DNA from 2 places in the Paenibacillus sp. CCS19 genome. Region 1 is predicted to be linked to the other one. Evidence: riboswitches for the same ligand, from Rfam matches in the RefSeq annotation. Region 1 holds a riboswitch; the other holds the start of a gene.
The links. Region 1 has a riboswitch for FMN ahead of SBI19_RS18845 (DMT family transporter). Riboswitches for the same ligand answer to the same signal wherever they lie in the genome.
Positions count from the first base shown of each region.

Region 1 (5,602 bases):
CAAGATTCAAGAGCACGCCGCCATCGTACGAAGTCGTTTGAATACTCGTTAGACCATTGGTTCGGTGTAAAGCCTCCTCCAGCGGAGCAGCAACATCATGTTTAATCTGATCGGCCTGATAGGACGATGCTCGCAGCGACACCATCATGGTTGTGTTATTAATTCCTGGCAAGTAGTCGCGCTGCATTTGGTACGCCGAGACGCCACCCCAAGCGAGAATGAGTACAACAAAGATAAGGATAATAACGGATCGCTGCATAACCGTTTCAATCAATCGCTTCATAGTAATGACTCCTTTCGGTTTGTATATGAGAAAGGACAGACGCGATGGCCGATTTGTTCATAGGAACTTATTTGTATTTATTGGAAATAATAAAAGCCGCCATTATAGGCGGCTTGAATTTATTCATCTGATTAAAGGTGTAATGTTACATTTTGATAAAAAGATCGTCTACATGACGCACTTCATTTGAACTCTGTTCTAGACACCAGTATGATGTATATATGTGGTTAGTTGTTAAGCGTTTGAATCGCTATCATACGTTTGACGAGCCTTCTTTATGAATGAAAGGACGTGCGTCCCGTTGACCAAAACACGTCAGGTGACGGAGAGATTGAAGTTCATGCTTTTGAATCAGAAGTTGTTCAGTTTCCTTCTTATCTTACTAATGATTGGGGTGAATATTTTTGTCATTAGCAAGATAACCTTTGTATTCCATCCGCTGAAGATTTTGCTTGAAACGGTGTTCCTGCCTATTCTGCTAACCGGCGTCGCTTACTATCTGCTTAATCCGATCGTCGAGTTCTTAGAGAAGCGGAATATTAAACGGGCCTATTCCATATTGGCTCTGTATTTACTAGTTGCTGGCATCATTACACTGATCGTTCTCGCAGTCATTCCGCTGTTAAAGGAACAAATCACAGGATTAATCGATCAATTCCCAGCATTTAGCCGAGAAGCGCAGCTCCGATTCGAAGACCTGATCGGCAGCGAGTACTTCAACCAATTCCAGCAAGCGACTGGATTTGATGCTGCAAGCATGACCGATGCCTTCTCGAGTTATGCAACTAATATTCTTAACAATGCATGGAATAGCATTGGCGGATTCGTTGGCGCGCTTACTGAAACCGTGCTGTCGATTATCGTCGTTCCGTTTATTCTCTTCTACCTATTGAAAGATCGTCGCAAATTAGCTCCCTATGTGCTTGATTTTCTGCCGACCAAATTACGTAATCGTTCGTTCACCGTCATGCTGGAGATGAATCACCAGATCAGCTCCTATATTCGCGGGCAAATTCTTGACAGCCTTTGTGTCGGTGTACTTTTATACATTGGTTACTTAATTATAGGATTGGATTATTCACTCGTTCTGGCTGTCACTGCAGCCTGCACGAGCGTCGTTCCTTATTTGGGGCCTGCGATTGCAATTGCTCCAGCGTTAGTTGTCGCCATGGTTACCTCCCCGATCATGCTGTTGAAAATGGTCGTCGTATGGACGCTTATTCAGCTCTTCGAAGGTAAACTCATTACGCCTCAAATTATGGGCAAAGCGATGCGCATCCATCCGATCACGATTATTTTCGTTATCCTTACGGCCGGGAAGCTATTCGGAATTGTCGGCATTATTCTCGCGGTTCCGGGGTACGCCATTCTGAAAGTTATCGTGACCCACTTGTTCAGGTGGTTTAAATCGTATTCAGGCTTATATGAAGCGAATAAGGAACCCGATTATGAGATTCCCAAATCTTGATTGTACATAGCAGTCGCTTAGCAGATAAAACAAAAAGTCGCGAATCATCGCGACTTTTTGTTTTGCGTTCATATAGGTTATCACAGACTGGATTGCGGTAAATCAGATCGCCGCGGGTCTGACGATTCCTTCCGATCTGGCTGAACGTTCTTGCTGGCGTGATATGATAAGCAGCGTCGCCCAGATTAGGATGAAGCCAATGATTTGGGTGAAGGTCGCTGCCTGCTGAAACACAACATAGTTGATCAGCACACCAACCATCGGGAAACTTAGTTCCGCCAGTGTGGCATAAGAAGCCTTGATGGCGCTCAAGCCCTTGTAGTACAGCAGCAAGCTCAAAAGTCCTGGCAGCAGCGCCTGCAGCAGCAGATTGAGGGCGACAAGCGTCATACCTTTTGCCTCGCTCGGAAGCGTCCATGCTTGGTGTTCTCCAAGGGTCAACGCAAGCAGAAACGGGAGCGCTAGAATAAAGCGAAGCGATGTCACCGTCTCGTAATTGACAGCTTGCAGCAAGTACCGACCCATGACGGTGGAACCGCCCCACAGCAGTGCCGCTCCAATCGCCATCAGACTGCCTGTCTGCAGCATTTCGCTATAATCGGAGAACGGGAGCTTCAGGCCAAAGGTCAGTAAGTATGTGCCTAGTATCGCAATGAAGAACAGCATGCCGAATGATTTCGGTAACCTCTCCTTCAACAGCCACTTGGCCATCAGGATAGCGAACAAGGGTTGGAGCTTCTGAAGCAGAAGAACCGAGTTCAAATCGCCTGCTGCCAGCCCCTTCGTGAACAGAACGGTTGCAAGTGCGGAACCGCCCCATGAGACGAACAGAAGCGCACCGAAATGGCGAAGCTTGATCTTGCGGAGCTGCTGGCGATGCTTCCACAACACCGGAGCCATGAACAGCACTAGAATGACGTGCTCCATCAATGCAATCTGAGTCGAAGTAAGATAATCGAGCAGCAGCATGCGGAACAGCGGGTCGACTCCCCATAAAGCGGAGCCAAGTACGACAAACCCAAACGCGGGTTTTATCGCTCGTTTGTTGAACAATGGCGAAGAAATCAAGTTACTCATGGTTGAATGCTCCTTCTCGTGCATCCAACCTTCAGGGATGATATGGCTTATTATGGAGTTGCTAAAGAAAAGCCCCGTTTCGTAATGACAATACGAAACGGGGCTGGCCAAATAGAACATGCCGTCGGCATGCTGTATAAGGCGATCTTCTCCCATCCGGACTTTACCGTCGGCCTTGGATTCACACCAAGTCAGTCTCTGTGCCGCTAGTCGGCTCGGAGAGTCGCGGGCTTAGCTATACAGCTTCACCGCCGGTCAGGAATTTCACCTGCCCCGAAGATCAGTATGCAATAATGGTTTATGACTAACGCTACATTACCTCTCATGCTGTTCTGTGACTATGTTATGCATCACGTGAACGATAAAAAAGTAAGTAGCAAACATTTTTTATAATCATAAGTTCAACAGCGGCTATTGTCAAGCACCGAATGATGGAATCGTTAATTGATTTGCGCTGCATGACATTTAGGAAATGCAACCGTAAACGTCGTCCCGCTGCTATTGCTCTCAACCTTGATGTCCGCCCCATGGCGGCTAATGATTTCATAACAGATCGACAAGCCTAGTCCGGTGCCGCTGCCTTTGGTCGTGAAGAATGGTGTTCCAAGTCGCTCAAGCACGGAAGGCGGCATCCCTTCTCCTTCGTCCTGCACCGTAAATCCGACCGTATGAGAATTGTCGAACAGCTCGACGCGGATTTCTGCTCCTACAGGCGAAGCTTCCAGACCGTTTCGAACGAGATTGATCAACACCTGCTGAATTTCCTTCTTGTTCATGCAGACGTGCGATACCGCTTGCTGTTCGAAGGTTAACCTCTTCCCCCTCATTAAGGCATCTGCTTCGAGCAGCGGCATCACTACCATGAATACATCGAGCAGACCGCTCATCTCGCGATCGTCGGTAGGTGATTTGGACAAGGATAGGAAATTGCCGATAATGGCGTTGGCACGATCCAATTCGCTGATGATGAGATCGTAATGCGGGCTGAGCTGCCCCGTCGGCTGAAGACTATTCATCAATTGCAGGAAGCCTCTTACGGTCGCGATCGGATTCCTCACCTCGTGGCTGATGCTTGCAGCCATTTGCGCTACTAAGCTCAGCCGGTCTAGTCGTTCTAACTCGCTGCGAAGCTTTAACTGTTCTTCGTTCCGTTCCGCAACTAAGCTCTCGAGATATTCTTTGTCCGCTTTCATTTGACGTTCTTGCAGTACGAATTCTGTAATGTCCTCCGATGTGGCCAGTACGCCGAGTACTTCCCCCGCTTCGTCAAGAATCGGCGACGTGTTCCAGACCGATATCATGCGGTGGCCATCCTCCCAGACAAGCTCGAGCACCTCATTAAGGACTTCGATTTTATGTCGGGCAGTTCGCTGCATCGGCATCTCATCGGGTGATATCACGATCCGGTTTCGATATACACTAACTTGCGGTGGAGTGGTGGATGAATGCGAGAAATCCTCGCCTTCCGATACACGGAGCATTCGGGCAGCCTTCCGATTATGTAGAATCGTTGTGCAGAGCGGATCCGTCGCGATGGAGACGCCGCCAGGGCATTTACTGAATATATCCCAATATGGGGATGGAATCATGTAAGCGTTCGTTATGTTACATTCAGTTGATTGTTCTAGCATAAGCTCGAACCCCTCCTTCGTCGACCGGTTCATGATGAGCGAAAACGACCGTTTCATATTCATCCATGTTTATTACTAGATTACGACTCAATCGTTTCTTCATTATCTATTCAACTTGAAGGAAACATATCCTGTTAGTATAAGTAACTTGAAACAAAACAAAAACACGTCTAATTATAGATGTGCTCAAAAAAAGCCGCTGTTTATGCGGCTTTCAGGTGCTTAATCAATCATCTTCATCCTTCTTCTTTTTTCCTTTCCCCTTCTCATGTTCCTTCTTCTCATCTTTGTCCGAGTGCTTCTTGTTTTTCTTCTCCTCTTTATTAGGCTTAGCTTTCTCTGGTTTCTCCGGCTTATTCTTCTCTCCTTTTGTGATTGATGATTTGGCTGCAATACCCGGAGCATTAGGAAATTTCATGACCGCTTCATCTTTAAGCGCTTCGCTCATCAGCTTCTGGAATACAGCTGCGGCAGCCTTGGAGGTCGTCGTCAAATAATGACTTGTATCCGTATGGTCATAACCAAGCCATACCGCACCGACAAGCTGAGGCGTAAAGCCGACAAACCAGTTGTCCTTCATGCCTCCGTCCGTACCCGGCATTTCTGTAGTGCCCGTCTTGCCGGCTATCGGTCTACCTGCTATTGCAGCTTCGACGCCTGTACCTTCAGTTACCACACCTTCGAGCATTGACGTCATCGTTCTTGCGATTGCAGGATCGATAATCGCTTTATTGTTATCCGTTTCGGCTGAAGCCACGATCTCGCCATCGGCAGTTTCGATCCGTGTAATGGCATGGGCAGCTATTCTTGTCCCATCGTTCGCAAACACACTGAAGGCTTCCGCCATATCAAGCGGAGATACGCCTTCCTGAAGCCCTCCCAGCGCAAGTCCAAGGTTTCGGTCGGCATCCGTAAGCTCTAATCCGAATCGATTGGCTGCTTCCATCCCGGCGTCAATCCCTAACTCGTTCAAGAGCTTGACAGCTGGTACGTTATAGGAGTGAATGATGGACTCATAGATGGATACCTCGCCGTGGTAACTGCCGCCGGCGTTACGAGGTTGGTATCCATTAAAGTTGACCGGTTCGTCGATCAACGTATCATTTGGTGAGTAGCCATGCTCAAGTGCTGGTGTATATACCG
Region 1 is NZ_BTCK01000029.1:14,927-20,528, forward strand. It holds gene SBI19_RS18835 (efflux RND transporter permease subunit) at 1-283, opposite strand, end outside; gene SBI19_RS18840 (AI-2E family transporter) at 585-1,751, shown strand; gene SBI19_RS18845 (DMT family transporter) at 1,854-2,828, opposite strand; FMN riboswitch at 2,969-3,113, opposite strand; gene SBI19_RS18850 (ATP-binding protein) at 3,269-4,459, opposite strand; gene SBI19_RS18855 (transglycosylase domain-containing protein) at 4,686-5,602, opposite strand, start outside.

Region 2 (5,602 bases), on a different contig from region 1:
CCTGCTCGGCGTTCACTCGCATATCGGCTCGCAAATTTTCGAAGTTGAAGGCTTCGGCATGGCGGTTGATAAAGTAGCGAAATTCGCTGTTCAAGTTCGCAACGAACTCGGCAAAACATTCTCTGTTATCAACGTAGGCGGCGGCTTCGGCATCCGTTATGTTGAAGGCGACACGCCACTTCCGCTTGCAACGTATGTAAACGCAATTGCTGATGCGATCATCTCGAACTTCACGTCTGCCGACTACCCAACGCCAGAGATCTGGATCGAGCCAGGCCGCAGCATGGTCGGCGACGCGGGTACGACGCTGTACACGATCGGCACGAACAAAGAAATTCCAGGCGTGCGCAAATATATCGCAGTAGACGGCGGCATGACAGATAACCCGCGTCCTGCTCTGTACGGCTCGAAGTACGACGCGCTTCTGGCGAACCGTGCGAACGAAGCAAACGAAGAGACGGTTTCCGTAGCCGGCAAATGCTGCGAGAGCGGCGACATGCTCATTTGGGATCTTGAGCTGCCGAAATCCGAGTCTGGCGACCTGCTTGCCGTATTCTGCACAGGAGCGTATAATTACGCAATGGCGAGCAACTACAACCGGATTCGTCGTCCGGCTGTCGTATTCGTCAAGGACGGCGAAGCATCGCTGGCGGTTAAACGCGAATCGCTGAATGACATCGTAGCTAACGACGTTATTCCACAGCGTCTTCGTAAGACGACTGTATAAGCAAAATCGTGTATCGCAGAGCGAAGCATCGCGCGATCATTTGAGGAATCAGGAGTTGAACGATAATGGCTAAACAAGCACACATTACGCTTTCGAACGGCGCTGTCGTTAAGATTGATCTGTTCGAGAAAGATGCACCGAATACGGTAGCGAACTTCGAGAAGCTGGCTAACGAAGGCTTCTACAACGGCCTTGTATTCCACCGCGTTATTCCAGGTTTCGTCGCGCAAGGCGGCTGCCCAAGCGGCACAGGCACTGGCGGCCCTGGCTACACGATCGACTGTGAAATCAACCCGAACAAACATGAGCGTGGTACGCTTGCAATGGCACATGCTGGCCGTAATACGGGCGGTAGCCAGTTCTACATCTGCTACAAGCCACAACCGCACCTCGATGGCGTTCACACTGTATTCGGCAAAGTTGCTGAAGGCATGGATCAAGTTGACGCTTTCAAAGGCCGCGACAAAATGGAAAAGGTTGAAATCGTCGAAGTATAATCGCGATTACACCCTTCCTCTAGAAGCCGCGGGGACACGACATTCGAATGTCGACGGTCCCGCGGCTTTTTGAAATCCAAGGCGGATATCGGGAACGAGGCTTGCCTAAGCACTGCAGCAGTCGTTTCACCTTGCAAAATGACAAACTGAATGGTATAGTTTACGAAACTATATCGTTGCCGCGCTAATGCGGCGAATATGTAATACAATAGGCGACTTTCCTTCGGGGTACGGTGAAATTCCGAACCGGCGGTGATCGCTGGAAGCTGTATATGCTACCATTCGTATGGTGCGAGCTTCCGGCGTCAGTCCGTGACCCGAAGTCTCGTAATTTCTTACGTGTCTTCATGTGGAAGAGGCTTCGGTGGACCTGGTGCAATTCCGGGACCGACAGTATAGTCTGGATGGGAGAAGGGAAGCATTCAACAAGTACGCCATTCGTACGGGTTTCTTTGCTATCCTTTTCACAAGGTTAGTATCGTGACCCTCGCTTGAAATATAAGACTTTTATAAGTTTTTTTCTTATACGTAAGCTTATATTTCTTCGGACTGAAACACACTGTGCCGTTTAAATTTCGGTGACAGTTGTTTCACCTTGCGTATGCGGCTTTTTGAATGTTTTTCACAACATGCATAACGCCAGCGCACAAGCGCATGCGTTACCCATCCCCCCGTCGGCAGTCTGCCGGTCGGGGGGTTTTTGTTAATGTCTGCAATCATGAATGACGAATTTTATATGAAACTTGCTCTGCAGATGGCAGAAAGCGCAAGCGGTCAGACGAGTATCAATCCCGTCGTTGGCTGTGTCATTGTGAAGGAAGGGCGTGTCGTTGGACTTGGCGCGCATCTGAAGCGGGGCGAAGGTCATGCCGAGGTGAATGCGCTCCGGATGGCCGGAGCGGAAGCAGAGGGTGCAACTGCTTATGTGACGCTCGAGCCATGCAGTCATTATCGGAAGATGACACCGCCTTGCTGCGATCGATTGATAGAAGCGAAGGTGGCACGCGTCATCATTGCAGCGTTAGACCCGAATCCGCAAGTGGCAGGCAGCGGCGTCACAAGGCTGCGGGAAGCGGGAATCGAAGTGTCGCATGGTCTGCTTGAGCATCAGTCTCTAGCGATGAATGAAGCGTACAATAAGTTCATTCTGACGCGATTGCCGTACGTTACACTCAAATCTGCCTCGACGTTGGATGGCAAGGTCGCTGCTCGTACAGGTGACAGCCGCTGGATCTCGGGTGCTGTGTCACGACAAGCTGTACATACAATGCGTCATCGCAATGCAGGCATTATGATTGGAATCGGCACGTTGCTGGCGGACGATCCGCAGCTAACGACGCGGCTTGAAGTGCCTGCGCTGCATCCGACGCGCATCATTGTCGATTCGAAGCTTCGGATTCCGCTGGATGCCCGAGTCGTAACCGATGGAGAAGCACCTACAATCGTGCTTACAACCGCTAGCGCTGATGCTGACAAACGCAACGTGCTGCAAGCGGCAGGCGTGGAAGTCATTGATTGCGGCGACGGGCCTGGGGTCGATCTTGCCGAAGCGATGCGGTCGCTCGGCGAGCGAGAGATTAGTTCGATTTTGTTGGAAGGCGGCGGTCGATTGAATGGTTCGATGCTGGAGGCGGGGCTTGTAGACAAGATTGCCTTGTTCATCGCACCGAAGTTGATCGGCGGCGGCGCAGCGGCGCCAGCGGCATTCGAGTTCAGCGGCTTCGACAAGATGGCGGACGCTATCACGCTGGAAGCCGTCACATATGAGCAGCATGGCGATGACATGGCAATCGTCGGTTATCCGTCCAATCGGCATAGGGCTGCAGAGAGGAGCTGATCGGCGTGTTCACAGGATTGATTGAGGAAGTAGGAAAGCTTCGCAGCGCATCTCGTTCTGGCGAAGCGATGGTGCTGACGATCGAAGCTTCTCATGTTCTTGAAGGAGTTGCGATTGGCGATAGCATCTCGGTTAATGGCGTTTGCCTGACGGTAACCTCGTATACACGCTCGACGTTCCAAGCAGATGTAATGCCGCAGACGTATCGTCATTCGAACTTGAAAGACTTGAAGCCTGGCTCGAAGGTTAACCTAGAGCGGGCGATGGCAGCGGGTGGACGCTTCGGCGGCCATATCGTACAGGGTCACATCGATGGCACAGGCGTAATCGTCTCGCGCACAGTTGATGCGAATGCGATCGTGTTCGCCATTCGTGCGGATGATAAAGAACCATTCGCTAAGTATGTGATTCCTAAAGGCTCGATTACGATCGATGGCATTTCGCTTACGGTTATTCGTGCAGAGGGAGGTTCGTTCGCCGTATCGGTCATCCCACATACGCTTGCTCAGACAGCGCTCTTTGATAAGCAGCCGGGCGATACGGTCAATCTCGAAGCGGATATTCTCGGCAAATATATTGATCATCTGCTTCATTACCGAGGAAGCGAAGGAAGTGCGCGTCCAACAGGACGCAGCGGTTTGACCGCCTCTTTCTTGGTGGATAATGGATTTATGTAAGGGAGGGATTGACCATGTCAGAGCATACACAAAGCGCCGAGCGGCTGCTGGGCGATACGTCTGCATATTTTGATTCGATCGAGGAAGCCATTGAGGATCTGAAACAGGGCAAGCCGATTATCGTCGTCGACGATGAGGATCGGGAGAACGAAGGCGACCTCATCGTGCTGACGGAGAAAGCAACGCCGGAAGCGATCAACTTCATGATTACTGAAGCGCGCGGTCTTGTCTGTGTACCGATTACAAGCGAGCGTGCAGAAGCGCTCAATCTGCCTCCGATGGTGAATCATAACACCGATTACCACGGAACGGCGTTTACGGTTTCTGTAGACCATGTATCCACTTCAACAGGCATATCTGCACATGAACGTTCGATGACGGTTATGGCGCTTATCGACGAAACGGCGAAGCCGGAGCATTTTCGCAGACCGGGCCACATCTTCCCGCTTATCGCGAAGGAAGGCGGCGTGCTTCGTCGCGCTGGCCATACGGAAGCAGCGATCGATCTTGCGAATATGTGCGGAGCGAAGCCATCCTCGGTCATTTGCGAAATTATTAAAGAAGACGGAACGATGGCGCGGCTGCCCGATCTGATTGAGTTTAAAGAGAAGCATGGCCTGAAGCTGATCTCGATTGAAGAGATGATTAAATATCGTAACGGGAAAGAACGGCTGGTGGAACGCGCAGTCGAGACACCGCTTGCGACCGAATATGGCGACTTTACGGTCATCGGATATTCGAATCAACTTGACGACAAAGTCCATCTGGCGTTCGTCAAAGGCGAGATCTCGCCGGATCGTCCGACGCTCGTTCGCGTTCACTCGGAATGCTTAACAGGCGATGTGTTCCATTCGAAGAAATGCAGCTGCGGCAAACATCTTGATGCGGCAATGCGTCAGATTAATGAAGCGGGCAATGGCATTCTGCTCTATATGCGGCAGGATACCAAAAGCGAAGGTCTGCTGAGCAAATTAAAATCTTATCAGCTTCAGGAGCAGGGATTCGACAAAGGCGAGGCGAATAAGAAAGTTGGATTTCATCCGGATTTGCGGGAATATGGCATCGGAGCTCAGATTTTGAAGGATCTTGGCGTAAGCAAAATGCGTCTGCTCACGAATAACCCGCGCAAGATTAAAGGACTGGAAGGCTATGGCCTGGAGGTCGTTGATCGGGTTACGTTGAACAAAATATATGACGATTACTGCATCTAATTTAATTTAATCGTATCTAATCGGAAGGAAGATGAACAATGAAACATTATGAAGGACATTTAATCTCGCAAGGCTTGAAATATGGTATCGTAGTTGGACGTTTCAATGAATTTATTACGACGAAGCTGCTGTCCGGTGCACTTGACGCGTTGAAGCGTCACGGCGCAGAAGATTCCGAGATCGAAATCGCTTGGGTGCCAGGCGCATTCGAAATTCCGTTCGCAGCGCAGAAAATGGCAGAGAGCGGCAAGTATGACGCTGTCATTACGCTTGGTGCGGTAATCCGCGGATCAACGCCACACTTCGATTTCGTATGCAACGAAGCGGCTAAAGGCGTTGCTGCTATCGCGCTGAAAACTGGCGTTCCTGCGATCTTCGGCGTATTGACGACGGACTCGATCGAGCAAGCGGTTGAACGCGCTGGTACGAAAGCGGGCAACAAAGGCTGGGAATCTGCAACGTCGGCAATCGAAATGGCGAACCTGACACGCCAGCTTCAAGGCTAATCGTCTGGCAGCAGCAGTGCTGCCAAAATGTCCGTAGGGGGATCTACTCTGCTGCGGATAACGATAGCCGATCATCACCCGGGAGGACGACGCCGTGACGGTGACGTATAAGCTGGAAACGTTCGAAGGACCGCTCGATCTGCTGCT
Region 2 is NZ_BTCK01000004.1:19,476-25,077, reverse strand. It holds gene lysA (diaminopimelate decarboxylase) at 1-727, shown strand, start outside; gene SBI19_RS04785 (peptidylprolyl isomerase) at 793-1,224, shown strand; FMN riboswitch at 1,440-1,644, shown strand; gene ribD (bifunctional diaminohydroxyphosphoribosylaminopyrimidine deaminase/5-amino-6-(5-phosphoribosylamino)uracil reductase RibD) at 1,931-3,061, shown strand; gene ribE (riboflavin synthase) at 3,067-3,738, shown strand; gene SBI19_RS04770 (bifunctional 3,4-dihydroxy-2-butanone-4-phosphate synthase/GTP cyclohydrolase II) at 3,753-4,949, shown strand; gene ribH (6,7-dimethyl-8-ribityllumazine synthase) at 4,988-5,455, shown strand; gene SBI19_RS04760 (segregation and condensation protein A) at 5,550-5,602, shown strand, end outside.
Region 2: linked by a shared signal. The riboswitch ahead of ribD (bifunctional diaminohydroxyphosphoribosylaminopyrimidine deaminase/5-amino-6-(5-phosphoribosylamino)uracil reductase RibD) and the one ahead of SBI19_RS18845 (DMT family transporter) in region 1 are both predicted to bind FMN.